One region of the Mycobacterium sp. 852002-51613_SCH5001154 genome, then DNA from elsewhere that is predicted to be linked to it. Evidence: riboswitches for the same ligand, from Rfam matches in the RefSeq annotation. Region 1 holds a riboswitch; the other holds the start of a gene.

Evidence for each region. A riboswitch is a leader RNA that binds a small molecule or an ion and turns the genes downstream of it on or off. The one in region 1 is predicted to bind thiamine pyrophosphate.
Region 2: another riboswitch for thiamine pyrophosphate. It lies ahead of thiC (phosphomethylpyrimidine synthase ThiC); the one in region 1 lies ahead of thiO (glycine oxidase ThiO).

What each region holds. Positions count from the first base shown of each region.
Region 1 is NZ_LZII01000055.1:349-7,827, reverse strand. It holds gene A5750_RS14955 (serine/threonine-protein kinase PknG) at 1-1,503, opposite strand, end outside; gene A5750_RS14950 (glutamate ABC transporter substrate-binding protein) at 1,503-2,474, opposite strand; gene glnX (protein kinase G-activating protein GlnX) at 2,471-3,790, opposite strand; gene A5750_RS14940 (NUDIX hydrolase) at 3,925-4,557, shown strand; gene thiE (thiamine phosphate synthase) at 4,529-5,200, opposite strand; TPP riboswitch at 5,237-5,346, shown strand; gene thiO (glycine oxidase ThiO) at 5,348-6,361, shown strand; gene thiS (sulfur carrier protein ThiS) at 6,358-6,555, shown strand; gene A5750_RS14920 (thiazole synthase) at 6,548-7,306, shown strand; partial or broken gene A5750_RS14915 (GDSL-type esterase/lipase family protein) at 7,303-7,479, shown strand, end outside.
Region 2 is NZ_LZII01000025.1:53,538-61,016, forward strand. It holds gene A5750_RS06980 (hypothetical protein) at 1-43, shown strand, start outside; gene A5750_RS06985 (SpoIIE family protein phosphatase) at 51-3,896, opposite strand; gene A5750_RS06990 (STAS domain-containing protein) at 3,893-4,255, opposite strand; gene A5750_RS06995 (PAS and ANTAR domain-containing protein) at 4,352-5,032, opposite strand; TPP riboswitch at 5,168-5,278, shown strand; gene thiC (phosphomethylpyrimidine synthase ThiC) at 5,271-6,929, shown strand; gene thiD (bifunctional hydroxymethylpyrimidine kinase/phosphomethylpyrimidine kinase) at 6,926-7,479, shown strand, end outside.

The DNA of each region.
Region 1 (7,479 bases):
GTCCAGCGTTCCGTGCCGCGCCGCGCGCAACGAGTCCAGGGTCTGCACCGGCTGGGAGAGCACCGTCGCCTGCAGGACGGGAGCGGCGACGTCGGCCGGATCGACCAGCGGCACCTGCAGCGCGGTCACGATCTCGCGGGCCGTCAGCCGCTCCGAATGGACCTGGCCGTCCAGGTAGACGTCGGTGTGCGCGACGAGCAGGTCCACCCCGAACGTCGAGCGGCTCGGGGAAAAGACCGTCGACAGGCCGGGCCGCGGTATCCCGGTGTCCTGGGCGACCACCTCGCGCAGCACGCCCATCAGCTGGGCGGACATCTCCTCGGTGCTGCCGAACCGGCGCCGCGGGTCGGGATCGGTGGCCCGGCGCAGCAATCGGCGGAACGAGTCGTAGGTGGTGAGCACGGGGTCGTCCTCGGGCAGGCCGTCGACGTAGCGGCCGTTGCGGGTCGGCAGGTTCACCGTCAGCGCGGCGAGGGTGCGCCCCACCGTGTAGATGTCGGTCGCGATCGTCGGGCCGGTCCGCACGATCTCGGGCGCCTGGAAGCCCGGCGTGCCGTAGAGGTAGCCGAACGAATTGACCCGCGACACCGCGCCCAGGTCGATCAGCTTGAGTTGCTCCTCGGTGAGCATGATGTTCTCCGGCTTGAGGTCGTTGTAGACCAAGCCGATGGAGTGCAGATAGGTCAGCGCCGGCAGGATCTCCAGCAGGTAGGCGATGGCCTCGGCGACGGGGAGCTTCTTGTCCTTGCTGTGCTTGAGCGGCTGCCCGCCGATGTACTCCATGACGATGTAGCCGACCGGATTGCCGCTGCGGTCTTTGTGCTCGACGAAGTTGAAGATCTGCACGATCTGCGGGTGCACCACCTCGGCGAGGAATTGCCGTTCGGCCATCGCGATCGCCTGCGCCTCGGCGTCACCCGAGTGCACCAGGCCCTTGAGGACCACCGGGCGGTCGTTGACGTTGTGGTCGACCGCGAGATACACCCACCCCAGGCCGCCGTGCGCGATGCAACCCTTCACCTCGTACTGGTGGGCGACGATGTCTCCCGGATTTAGTTGTGGCAGAAACGAATACGCACTGCCGCAGGCGGGGCACCAGCCTTCCGACGTCCCCTTGCTCTTTTTGCCGGAGCGGCCGACGGGCTTTCCACAGTTCCAGCAGAACCGCTTGGCCTCCGGCACCACCGGGCTGGTCATCAGGGCCTCGAGCGGGTCGATGTCGCGGACCCGGGGGATCTCGACCAGTCCGCCGCCGAGGTGTCTGACCGGCGGCAGCACCCGAGTCCCGATCGTCAGCCGGTCGTGCGCGTCACTGTCCAGGGTGCCCAGCGAGATGTGCGGAAAGTCATCGTCATCGTCGTCGAAATCGGGACGGAACAGCGCCTGGGTGGCCTGGATGCGCCCCGTCGTCGGGCCGCCGCCCTGCGTGTCCGGCGGTTGGGTGCCCGGGCTCACGTCTTCGGACCCGGATTCCGGCTGTTCGGTGTTCTCTGACTCGGTCATCAGTCCAAGTACCTCGGCGTGGGTGGGGCGGGTGCCGGCCCCAGCACGGTTAACCACTTGCGGTACAACGTGTTCCACGTACCGTCCCGGCGGATCCGCTCCAGCGTGCCGTTGACGAACCGCACCAGTGGGATGTTGGTGAGGTTGACCCCGATGCCGTAGGGCTGGGTCGCCATGTTCGGGCCGACGATGTGCAGGTAGGGGTCCTCTTCGACCAGCCCGGCCAGGATCGAGTCGTCGGTGCTGACGGCGTCGATCTCGCGCTGCTGCATCGCCACCAGGCAGTCGGCCCAGTTGACCACCGACACGACGATCGGGGGCGGGTCGATCTGGCGGATCCGGTGCAGCGAGGTCGTGCCCTTCGCCACGCAGACCCGTTTGCCGGACAGGTCGCCCACCTTGGTGATGGGGGAATCGCGCGGGGCCAGGATGCGCTGGTTGGCGTCGAGGTAGACGGTCGAGAAGTTCACCTGCTTGCGCCGGTCGCAGGTGATCGTCATGGTTTTGACCACCACGTCGACCTCGGAGTTCTGCAGCGCGGTGACGCGTTCGTCGGACGACAGGATGCGGTATTCGACGTGCGACGGGGCGCCGAAGATGTCGCGCGCGATCTCACCGGCGATGTCGACGTCGAAACCGGTGATCTCGCCCGTGATCGGGTCGCGGAAGCTGAACAGGTTGCTGCCGATGTCGAGCCCGACGATCAGCCGGCCGCGGGCCCGGATGTCGGCGACCGCGGCGTCGGCCTGGGCCTTGGTGGGGAAGGGCCGCAGGCTCGCCGTCAGGTCGCAGCCCTGGGCCGGGTCGTCCGCCGGCAGCGGCGGCTCCGGCGGCAGTTGTTGCATGCCGACCGGGGTGGGCGGCGGCAGCGTCGGCACGTTGGCCACCGTCAGCGATTCGGTGTGCCCGCATCCGGCCAGCACGACCGCCGTCGCGAGGACGGCGCCCGCCCGGGCCAGCCGCGTCCTCATCGGTACTCTCTCAGCCGCGGCCACAGGCCGAGCGCCACCGCGATGGCGGCCCCGAGGCTGAGCACCACGCCGCCGACCTGGGCGCCGGACAGCCCGCTGCGCGCGTTGAGGACGTCGTTGCGCAGGTGGGTGCGGCTCTGGTCGATGGCCTTCACCAGCTGGTCCTCGAGCTTGTCGAACGCCGGGGTGGAGTCGTCCTCGCTGCTGCCCAGGGCCACCTGGGTGGCCGCCCGGTAGTTGCCCACCGAGATATAGGAGCTGATCCGGTCGTTCGCCTGCCGCCAGCGCAACAGCAGCTGGTTGGCGCCTTCCAGGTCGGGTTTGTCGACGGCGTCGCTGCGGGCCATGTACTGGTCGAGCTGTTGGTGCATGGAGTCGATCCGCTGATAGAACGACTGCTTGCGCTTCTCCTCGTCCCCGCGGCGGATCAGCGATAGCGTCTCGTCGGCCCGCGCCTGCTGGGCGGTGATCGCGACGTTGGTCACGATCCGCAGCGAGTCGGCGGCCGTGTTCTTGGCGCTACGGCTGGCGGCCGTGGAGATGGTCAGCGCTGTTCCGACCCATACCACCATGACGAGGATAGCGAGACCGCCCACGACCAGGCCGGGGTTGATCCGGCGCCGGGTGCGCCTGGCCAGCCATCGGTGAGCGAAGGCGCCGAAGACCGCGGTGGCGCTGACCACCAGGATGACCGGGGCCGGGATCTGAGTGGAAGCGGTGGTTTCCGCGTCCACCCGTTCGGACGTGGCCTGATACAGCTGGGCCGCGTCCGGCAGGATCGTCGACTGCATCAGGCCCGAGGCCTCCGACAGATACGACGACCCGACGGGGTTGCCCTCGCGATTGTTGGTGCGCGCGATTTCGATCAGGCCGGTGTAGACGGCCAGTTCGGCGTTGATCCGGCCCAGCAGCTGCACCAGCGGTTCGTCGGTGAGCCCACTCGACGCGCGAGTCACCGCGACCGACGCGTCGGTGATGGCCTGCTCGTAGCGCTGCCGGACCGGCGGCGGCTCGGCTTCGGCGATGAAGGCGGTGGCCGCCGCAGCGTCGGCCACCGACAGGGTGGTGTACAGCCGCCCGGCGGCGAACGACAGCGGCTCGGTGTGGTTGAGCACCGTGGTCAGCACCTGCTGCCGGTGGTTGATGGTGGTCGAGGTGGCGAACGCGCAGATACCGCCGAGCACCGCCAGGACGATCCCGATGCTCAGGATGCGGCCGGGCGTGGTGGAGATGAACCACCAGCGCGGATGGGCTGGTTCGGCCGGCGACCGCGACCCCTGCGGCTCTGTCGACGGGTGCGCCAGCTCGACCGTCACGTGTTATCAGCCCTCAACTTTCGCGGCCACTGGAACGCTGCACCAACCTCTATAAGCGAATTCTAAGAGAATCTTGCGGCGGATGGGTGGAGGCAGACCAATTGACCAGGCGATCACGTGCATATCCTGAACTCGTGCAGGGCGACGGTGACGGTTGGGTGGTCTCCCACAGCGGCGCCCATTACTGGGGTCGCTTCGGCGCGGCCGGTCTGCTGCTGCGGGCCCCGCGGCCGGACGGGACCCCCGCGGTGCTGCTGCAGCACCGCGCGGTGTGGAGCCATCAGGGCGGAACCTGGGGCCTGCCGGGCGGTGCCCGCGACAGCCACGAGACCCCGGAGGAGACCGCGGTCCGCGAGGCGCACGAGGAGGCCGGCCTGCACGGCGAGCTGCTGACCGTGCGGTCGACGGTGGTCACGGCCGAGGTCGGCGGGCTCGGCGGCGCGCGTTGGACCTACACCACCGTGGTCGCCGACGCGACCGAGTTGCTGCACACCGTGCCCAACGGGGAAAGCGCCGAGATGCGCTGGGTCGCTGAGGACGAGGTGGCCGAGCTGCCGCTGCATCCGGGCTTCGCCGCGAGTTGGCACCGGCTGCGCACGGCCACGGCCCTGGTGCCCCTGGGTCACGCCGACGAACGACGGCGGCACCTGCCCCGCACCATCGAGATCGAGGACGGCGTCTTCGTCTGGTGCATGCCGGGGGACGCCGACGAGGAGCCGTCGCACCTCAGTCGGCGGATCAGCTCGCTGCTGCAAGCGCCGAACTGAGCCGCTGCGCCGCGGCCAGGGGGTCGGCGGTCGCCGTGATCGCGCGCACCACCACGATCCGACGCGCGCCGGCGCCGAGCACCTCGGGCAGTCGCCGCTCGTCGATGCCACCGATCGCGAACCATGGCTTCTCGCCGCCGAGATCGGCGGCCGCCCGCACCAGCCCCAGGCCCGGCGCCTCGCGGCCCGGTTTGGTCGGGGTGGGCCAGCACGGGCCGACGCAGAAATAGTCCGCCGCGCCCTCGGCGGCCGCGGCGGCCTGGCCGGAGTCATGGCTGGACAGCCCGAGCAACATGTCGGGCCCGACGATTTCCCGGGCGGTCTCCAGCGGCAGGTCGCCCTGCCCCAGGTGCAGCACGTCGGCGCCCGCCGCGCGGGCGATGTCCGCCCGGTCGTTGACCGCGAACAGGGCGCCGTGCTGGCGGGCCGCCTCGGCCAGGATCTCGCACGCCGCCAGCTCGTCGCGCGCCTCGAGGGCCCCGAACCGCTGCTCACCGGGCGACCCCTTGTCGCGCAGCTGGATGATGTCGACCCCGCCGGCCAGCGCGGCGTCGGCGAACTCGGCCAAATCGCCGCGCTCCCGGCGCGCGTCGGTGCACAGATATAACCGCGCGGATGCCAGGCGGATAACTCGCTGATGCACACCGCGACGCTAGCGCGCTAGCGTGGGAGCCGAAGAACATACAGACACGGGAGTCCCGGGAACGGGGTCTGAGAGTGGGCGCGCCTGCCCTTACCGTCACACCTGATCCGGGTCATGCCGGCGAAGGGAGGCCCCAGGATGGACAGGATGCCATCAGACCCCGGGTCGCTGGCAGTCATCGGCGGCGGCGTCATCGGGCTGGCGGTCGCGCGCCGCGCCGCCCAGGCCGGCTGGTCGGTCCGGGTGCACCGCACTTCCGACAAGGGCGCGTCGTGGGTCGCCGGCGGCATGCTGGCCCCGCACAGCGAGGGCTGGCCCGGTGAGGAGCGGCTGCTGCAGCTGGGGCTGGAGTCGCTGCGGCTCTGGCGCGAGGGCGGTTTCCTGGACGGGCTCCCGGCGCAGGTGGTCACCGCGCGCGAGTCGCTGGTGGTCGCCGTCGACCGGGCAGACGTCGCCGACCTGCGCACCGTCGCCGACTGGCTGTCCGCGCAGGGGCATCCGGTGGTCTGGGAGTCGGCCGCCCGGGATCTGGAACCACTGCTGGCGCAAGGCATCCGGCACGGCTTTCGGGCCCCCACCGAGCTGGCGGTGGACAACCGCGCGGTGCTGGACGCCCTATCCGCGGAATGCGAGCGCCTGGGGGTGCGGTGGGCGCCGCCGGCGCACGACCTAACGGTCGACGGCGACGCGGTCGTGATCGCCAACGGCATCGACGCCCCCGCGTTGTGGCCTGGCCTGCCGGTGCGCCCGGTCAAGGGCGAGGTGTTGCGCCTGCGCTGGCGACGGGGGTGTATGCCCGTGCCGCAGCGCGTCATTCGGGCCCGCGTGCACGGGCGGCAGGTGTACCTGGTTCCACGTGCGGACGGGGTGGTCGTCGGCGCCACCCAGTACGAACACGGGCGCGACACCGCGCCGGTGGTCTCCGGAGTGCGGGATCTGCTCGACGACGCGTGTGCGGTGTTGCCCGCGCTCGGCGAATACGAGCTGGCCGAGTGCGCCGCCGGGCTGCGCCCGATGACACCGGACAACCTGCCCCTGGTGCAACGGCTGGACGAGCGAACCCTGGTGGCCGGCGGCCACGGCCGATCCGGATTCCTGCTTGCGCCGTGGACCGCGGAACAGATCGTCTCTCAACTGGCCCCGGTCGGAGCCCCGTCATGATCGTGGTGGTCAATGAGCAGCAGGTCGACGTCGACGAGCAGACCACGGTGGCCGCGCTGCTGCAGTCGCTGGGCTACCCGGACCGGGGCGTCGCGGTGGCGATGGGCGACGCCGTGCTACCGCGATCCAACTGGACGACAACGCTTTTCGACGGCGCGCGGCTCGAGGTGGTGACGGCGGTGCAAGGTGGCTGAAGCAAAGCTCACGATCGGCGATCGCAGCTTCGCCTCGCGGCTCATCATGGGGACCGGGGGAGCGACCAGCCTGGCCGCGCTGGAGGAGGCGCTGGTCGCGTCGGGCACCGAGTTGACCACCGTCGCGATGCGGCGGGTCGACGCGGAGGGCGGGACGGGGCTGCTGGACCTGCTCAACCGGCTCGGCATCACGCCGCTGCCCAATACCGCGGGCTGCCGCGGCGCGGCCGAGGCGGTGCTCACCGCGCAGCTGGCCCGCGAAGCGCTGAACACCAACTGGGTCAAGCTGGAGGTGATCGCCGACGAACGCACCCTGCTGCCCGACGCGGTCGAACTGGTCCGCGCCGCAGAGCAATTGGTCGACGACGGGTTCGTCGTACTGCCCTACACCAATGACGACCCGGTGTTGGCGCGTCGGCTCGAAGACGCCGGATGCGCGGCGGTGATGCCGCTGGGTTCGCCGATCGGCACCGGGCTCGGCATCACCAACCCGCACAACATCGAGATGATCGTCGCCCGGGCCGGCGTTCCGGTGGTGCTCGACGCCGGGATCGGCACCGCCAGCGACGCCGCGCTGGCGATGGAGTTGGGTTGCGATGCCGTGCTGTTGGCCACCGCGGTGACCCGCGCCGCCGATCCGGCGACGATGGCGGCCGCGATGGCCGCCGCCGTCACCGCCGGCTATCTGGCCCGGCGGGCGGGCCGGATTCCCAAGCGCTTCTGGGCCCAGGCGTCCAGCCCCGAACGATGAAACGCTATGTCGCGCTGGGCAGTTCGATGGCCGCCGGCCCCGGCATCGGGCCCCGTGCCGCGGATGCCCCCTGGGGCTCCGGCCGCTCGGCGCGCAACTATGCGCACCTGGTCGCGCAGCGATGCGACCTCGATCTGGTAGACGTCACCTTTTCCGGCGCGACCACCGCCCAC
Region 2 (7,479 bases), on a different contig from region 1:
CAAGCTCCTCGAAGAGCTCGGCGAGGCGATGGAAGAGGCCTGACAGAGGGTCAAGCGGTCCCGGCCACACGGTCGAACCGCAGCGTGACCCGGGTGCCCGCCGCGGTGCGAAGCGTGTCGACGTGATCGGCCAGCCCGCCGATCAGTGTCAGACCCCGGCCGCGCCGCCGGCTGCGCAGGCTGGCCGAGGAATCGCCCACCCACCGCCCGGTGTCGCTGACCGTGACCGCGACCGTCTGCCGGCGCAGGAAGGCCTCCACCGACACCGTTCGGCGCGGCTCGCCGTCGCTGCCGTGCTCGATCGCGTTGGTCACGGCCTCGCCGGTCGCCAGCAGGATGTCCATTTCGCGCTTCGGGTCGACGTTGATGCCCGCCAGCCATTGGTGTAACCGCTCGCGCGCCACGGGAATCTGCCCCGGCGTGGCCGTCACCACGGTGGCGAAGCTGCGCGGGCAATCGTGGCTGGGCCGCAACGCGAGCACGACGACGTCGTCGCGGTAGCCGGCGGGCGGGGCCATCCGGGACAGCAGCTCGGCACAGACCGTCTCGACCGGAAGGTCGGCGCATTCCGCGGCCGCGGCCTTCAGGCGATCGAGCCCGTCGTCGAGAGTCTCGCCGGCGCGCTCGATGAGCCCGTCGGTGTAGAGCAGGATCAGGCTTCCCGGTGGCAGATTCACCGTCGCGGTGGCATCGGAGGGATAACTTTTTGCATCGTGTTCCTTGATGGCCACCGGCAGACGCCGCCCGGCCGTCAGGAACAGCGCGCGATGGTCGGGAAAGACCAGCAGCGGATAGGGATGGCCGGCGCAGCTGTACCGGACGGTGGCGCAACCGGTGTCAGGTTCGGTCTCGACGAGCGCGTAGGCCACCGTCGCGCAGCGGGCGCCCGCGACGCTGGCCCCGTATCGGTCCAGCGCCCCCAGCACCGCGCCCGGTTCGCCCGCGGTGAGGGCCGAGGCGGCCACCGCGGCGCGCAGCCTGCTCATCACGATCGCGGCGGCCAACCCGTGTCCGACGACGTCGCCCACCGATATCCCGACCCGGCCGCCGCGATCCAGCGGCGTGACCGAGTACCAGTCGCCGCCGACACGCATCGCCTCACCGGCGGGCTGGTAAACGGCGGCCACCACCGCTGCGGTCGAGCCCCGGTCCAGATCCAGCAGATGCTCCTGGAAGTCGACGGCGATGCGGTGTTCGCGCGCCATGACGCGAACCCGGTCCAACGCCGAGGACGTCAGCTCGGCCATCCGGCCGAACGCGTCGAGTTCGGCGGCGTCGAACTGGCGCGGTGCGGACCACAGCAGGCCCAGCACGCCGATGACGCGGCCCGTGTGATCCCGCAGCGGATGGGCGACGCAGGCCCGGACGCTGTCGGCGGTGTCCTGCACCGCGTGCTGGTACCGCGGGGGCAGGTCGAACGTGTCCGTGACGACCATCGGCTCGCCGGTGCGCACGACGTCAGCCCCGACCACCGGGGAGTCGAGCCCGGTCACGTGGTAGCGGTCGCGCAATTCGGCGGGGAGGTCGCCGGCGTATTCGAACCGGATGTGGCGTTCGCCGTCGAGGACGCCGATCGTGACGGTGGCGGCGTCGGCCGAGCCGAATGGCGACTCCAGCAAGGCATCCATGATTCCGGCGACCGAGTCGGTGGCCTGCAGAGCGGAGTCGAGTTGGACCAGATCGGAGGCCGCCGCCCGGCGCTGGCGGTCACGCTCACGGGCCACCGCGGACAGCCGCGACTTCACCCGGTCGATCAGCTCCTGGGATCGGAACGGCTTGGGCAGGTAGTCGTCGGCCCCACCCGCATACCCCTCGCCTATCGCCTCCGCGCCGGCCCGGGCGGACAGCATGAGGACCGGTGTGGCCGCCAATTCCGGGTCTGCCCGGATGGCCGCCACCAGTCCGAAGCCGTCGATCCCGGGCATCAACACATCGGTGACGACGGCGTCCGGGCGCAGGTTCCGGGTCGCCGCCAGTGCCGACTCGCCGTCTGCGGCAAGGACCGTCTCCCAAAGGGGCGACAGCACGCGGTCGAGATGGTGCCGCATGTCGGCGTTGTCGTCGGCGATCAACACCAACTGGCGCGACCTCTCGGCTGCTGCCACCGACCCGGTGCGTTCCGAGATGGGGGCCAGCCATTGCCGGGCCTCGGCCACGTACGGGTTGGTCTCGTCCAGCGGGCCGGCAGGGGGATGTTCGGCCGCCGTGCCGGCAGATTGCGGCAGCCGGATGGTCACCGTTGTGCCGCAGTCCAATTCGCTGTCGATTTGCACTGTTCCGTTGTGCAGCTCGACGAGGCCGCGCACCAGCGAGAGCCCGATCCCAGTGCCCTCGACGCTGCGGCCCCGGAGGTTGTCGGCGCGGTAGAAGCGGTCGAACAGGCGATCCAGGTCGTCGGCGGCGATTCCCACCCCGGTGTCGCGCATGGTGACGACGCAGTGTGCCGATTCGGCGCGCACCTCGACCGAAATCGAGCCCCGCAGAGTGTATTTGACCGCGTTTGACAGCAGGTTGAGGACGATCGTCTCCCACATGCCCGGGTCGACGTCGGCCAGCACCGGGGAGCAGTCCACCGCGAGATCGAGGCCCGCCCGATGGCACAGCTCGGTAAAAGACGAAGCTATGTGGGCGGTCAGCGCGCCGACATCGGTACACGCCAACTTCGCGTTCGCGCGGCCGGCCTCGATGCGGGAGAAGTCGAGCAGGGAGTCGACCAGGCGCCGCAGGCGCCGCGCGTTGCGGCCCGCCGTGCTCAGCCGATCCGCCAGCACGCTTCCCGGCGCCGCTTGGGACAGCGCATCGTCGAGCGGACCGAGGAGCAGCGTCAGCGGAGTGCGGAACTCGTGGCTGACGTTGGTCAGGAAGGCCGTCTTGGCCCGGTCCAGTTCGGCCAGCGCGTCGGCCCGCTGCCGCTGCTGTTCGTAGGAGACGGCGGAGGCGAACGCCGCGGAGAGCTGGTCGGCCAGCAGCTGACAGAACCCGCGGTACATCGAATCGAGGGGACGCCGCGGACTGGCGCCGATCACCACCGCCCCGGCGGGCGAGGTTTCTCCCAGCGGCAACACCAGGGCCTGCTGGGGACAGTTCTCACCGAAACACTCTGTGATGCCCGGGATTACGTCCTCGAGCCGGTCGATGACGCGGGCGGCACGGGCGCGTGGCGTCGTGTCCCAACCCGTGAGCTCGGACAGCGAGCGGGGCAGCAGCGGCCGAATCGACGGGGTCGCCCCACGCAGCGTGCTGTCGCGCGCCGCCTCGTGGTCGGCGACGTAGACGGCAATGAACGGCAAGTCCAGCGGCTGCGCACCGCATACCGCGACGGTGCTGCTCACCGCGTCGTCGATGGCGTGCGCGTCCATCACTGCGGTCGCCACCGCGTTGAGCAGGTGGAGCCGACGCTCACTCAACACCCGGTCGGTCGTTTCGATCACCGGGCAGAAAACGGCGGTGACCGCACCGTCGCCGCCGATGATGGGGCTATAGGTGAAGGTGAAATACCGCTCCTGGGACTGACCGCCGGTGATGAGCGGCAACATGAGGTCGTCGGACCAGGTCGCGACGCCCGTATCCATCACGCTGAAGAGCATCGGGGAGATCTGCTCCCAGATCTCCCACCACACCTGCTCCGCGGGGCAACCGAGGGCCGCCGGGTGCTTGTCCCCCAGGATCTGCGCGTAGCCGTCGTTGTACATCAAGAACAGATTTCCCCGCCCCAGCCAGAGCACGATGGGGAACCGCGAGGTCAGAGCGATCGCCACGGCCGCCCGCACCTCGGCCGACCAGTCCCGCGGCGACCTCAAAGGATGGTTGTCCCAGTCGAATTCGGCAAAGCGGCGGCCCATCTCACCGCCAAGTTCGGCTGCAGCCGCCAAGTCGGCCGGCAGCGCCGGGTTCATTGCCGTCGCTTGTGTTGCAGAGCCTCGGGCAGCGTCGGGTAGATGTCGAAGATCCGATCCAGTTCGGTCACCTCGATCGGACGAAGCACCTGGTCGTTGTTCGCGACCAGGCGGACGGCCGTCCCGGCTTCCTTGCCTTCGTCGTGGCATTCGAGCACGGCGTTCAACGCCGCGCTCCCGAAGAAGTCGACGGCTTGCAGGTCCACTACGAGCAACCGGGCCGGGTGGGTCTCGGCCAGCTTGAGCGCGGCGGTCAGGTGGGCGGTTACCTCATCGACGGTACTGGAGTCGACGGCGCCCGTAACGCGCACGACGACCGCATCCTCGAGAGACTCATGTTCCACCGCCAACAACTCCAGTGCCTTTCCCAGTCGTCCGAATGCGCCGCACGCGCCGTTCGGAGTGTCTAGGAACACTAACTGTTTGCGGGCTGCCGCGTTCGCGTATTCCTCTGGTTACCCGGCGGACTCGGCGGATATCCGTTCATGCACCGTCAGCAGCAGATGATCGAACTGACTCTGCAGGGTGGCCGTCGAGCACTCGAGGGCAGTCACGTCGGCCAGCAGTTGCCGGGCCAGCGCGCGCAGCTTCACGTTGGTCTCTTGCGACCGCCACTGCAGCACGCGAAAGGCCTGCTCGGCGCTGACCCGGTAGACGAACATCAGCACGCCCTTGGCCTGCTCGATCGCCGCGCGGTTTTCGAAGAGGTCCGGCAGGGCTTCGTCGAGCACCTCTTGCCGGGTCTCGTCGAAGGTGTTGGCGAGGTCGATGTAATAGCCCGCTGTGCCCACCACGGCGCCCGACTCGTCGTGCATACGGTCGGCCACGACGATCGCGTCGTGCACGTTGCCGGACGTGTCGAGGAACCGGTGCCGACTGGAGAAGGACTCCGCCGACTGCAGGGCGTAGTCGAGCACCTCCTGGACGTGCCGACGGTCGTCGGGGTGCTTGTGGGACAACAACAGCTTCGTCGTGGGCTTGACGGTGCCCGGTTCGTAGCCGTGCATCCTGGCCACCTCGTCGGACCATTCCCAGCGCTCGCCGATGAACCAGAACCGGAAGGTGCCGACGTTGAGATAGCGGGCGGCCGCCTCGACCGAGTTCAGAGCTTGGCCGCCGCGGGACGGATCGGGCATCGACCCGTCCGCTCTCCCTTCCTCATGCACGTCTGCATCCTCGCACCCGGCGGATCCCACCGGCTACCGCCCTGGCTCAAAAAGCCCGCCCACATGCCAGCAGGGCCGGGGTGGGGGTAACGTCGCTTGCGGACCATCCAAATACGCGGGAGCGCACGTCGAATGCGCTGAGAGGACGGCTCGGGGCCGTCGACCGTACGAACCTGACCGGGTAATGCCGGCGTAGGGAGATGAGAAAATGACCTTGGAAAAAACCGCCGTCCTTTCCCAAGCCGTCGATGCTTCCGTCACCACGGGACCCATCGCAGGCAGCAGCAAGGTCTACCGCGACGTCGAGGGGTTTCCCGGCGCACGAGTCCCGTTCCGGCGCGTCCACCTGTCCACCGGGGACCACTTCGACCTCTACGACACCTCCGGCCCCTACACCGACGGGGACGCGGTCATCGACTTGACGGCCGGGCTGCCCGCGCGGCCGGGGGTGGTCCGCGACCGCGGCACCCAGCTGCAGCGGGCGCGGGCCGGCGAGATCACCGCGGAGATGGCATACATCGCCGCCCGCGAGGACATGCCCGCCGAGCTGGTGCGCGACGAGGTCGCCCGCGGCCGCGCGGTGATCCCCGCCAACCACAACCACCCCGAGATCGAACCGATGATCATCGGCAAGGCCTTCGCGGTGAAGGTCAACGCCAACATCGGCAACTCCGCGGTGACGTCGTCGATCGCCGAGGAGGTCGACAAGATGGTGTGGGCCACCCGCTGGGGTGCGGACACCATCATGGACCTGTCCACTGGCAAGAACATCCACGACACCCGCGAGTGGATCCTGCGCAACTCCCCCGTCCCGGTCGGCACCGTGCCCATCTACCAGGCGCTGGAAAAGGTGAAGGGCGACCCGACGGAACTGACGTGGGAGATCTACCGCGACACCGTGATCGAGCAGTGCGAGCAGGGCGTGGACTATATGACCGTGCACGCCGGCGTGCTGCTGCGGTATGTGCCGCTGACCGCCAAGCGGGTCACCGGCATCGTGTCCCGCGGAGGATCCATCATGGCGGCCTGGTGCCTGGCCCATCACCGGGAGTCGTTCCTCTACACCAACTTCGAGGAGCTCTGCGACATCTTCGCCCGCTACGACGTCACCTTCTCGCTCGGTGACGGGCTGCGGCCGGGGTCGATCGCCGACGCCAACGACGCCGCGCAGTTCGCCGAGCTGCGCACCCTGGGCGAGCTGACGAAGATCGCGAAAGCCCGTGGCGCGCAGGTGATGATCGAGGGACCCGGACACGTCCCGATGCACAAGATCGTCGAGAACGTGCGACTGGAAGAGGAGCTGTGCGAGGAGGCCCCGTTCTACACGCTGGGTCCGCTGGCCACCGACATCGCGCCGGCCTACGACCACATCACCTCGGCGATCGGCGCGGCGATCATCGCCCAGGCCGGCACCGCGATGCTGTGTTACGTGACGCCCAAGGAACACCTGGGGCTGCCGGACCGCAAGGACGTCAAGGACGGGGTGATCGCCTACAAGATCGCCGCCCACTCCGCGGACCTGGCCAAGGGGCATCCGCGCGCCCAGGAGCGCGACGACGCCCTTTCGACCGCGCGGTTCGAGTTCCGCTGGAACGACCAGTTCGCGTTGTCACTGGACCCCGACACCGCAAGGGAATTCCACGACGAGACCCTGCCGGCCGAACCCGCCAAGACGGCGCACTTCTGCTCAATGTGCGGGCCGAAGTTCTGCTCCATGCGAATCACCCAGGACGTGCGCGACTTTGCCGCCAAGCACGGGCTCGAGACCGAAGAGGACATCGAGGCCATGATGAGCGAGGGCATGGCCGAGAAGTCGCGTGAGTTCGCCGAGCACGGCAAGCGGGTGTACCTGCCGATCACCCAGTGAGCTACCTCCCGCTGGCTCCGCCGGGCGCCACGCCGTTGCGGGTGCTGACCATCGCCGGATCCGACTCGGGGGGCGGCGCGGGCATTCAGGCCGACATCCGCACCATGGCGTTGCTGGGCGTGCATGCCTGCGTCGCCGTTTCCGCGGTCACCGTGCAGAACACGGTGGGCGTCAAGGGGTTTCACGAGGTTCCGCCCGACGTCGTCGCCGATCAGATCGAAGCGGTGGTCACCGACATCGGCGTCCAGGCCGCCAAGACCGGGATGCTGGCATCGTCTCCGATCATCGCCGCGGTGGCCGACACGTGGCAGCGGCTGGGATCGGCGGTGCCGCTCGTCGTCGATCCGGTGTGCGCGTCCATGCACGGCGACGCACTGCTGGAGGCGTCCGCCCTGGATGCCCTTTGCTCGCAACTGTTTCCGTTGGCCACCCTGGTCACGCCGAACCTCGACGAGGTGCGGCTGCTGGTGGGCATCGATGTGGTGGACGCGGAGTCACAGCGGGCGGCCGCCAAGGCGCTGCACGCGCTGGGACCGCGGTGGGCGCTGGT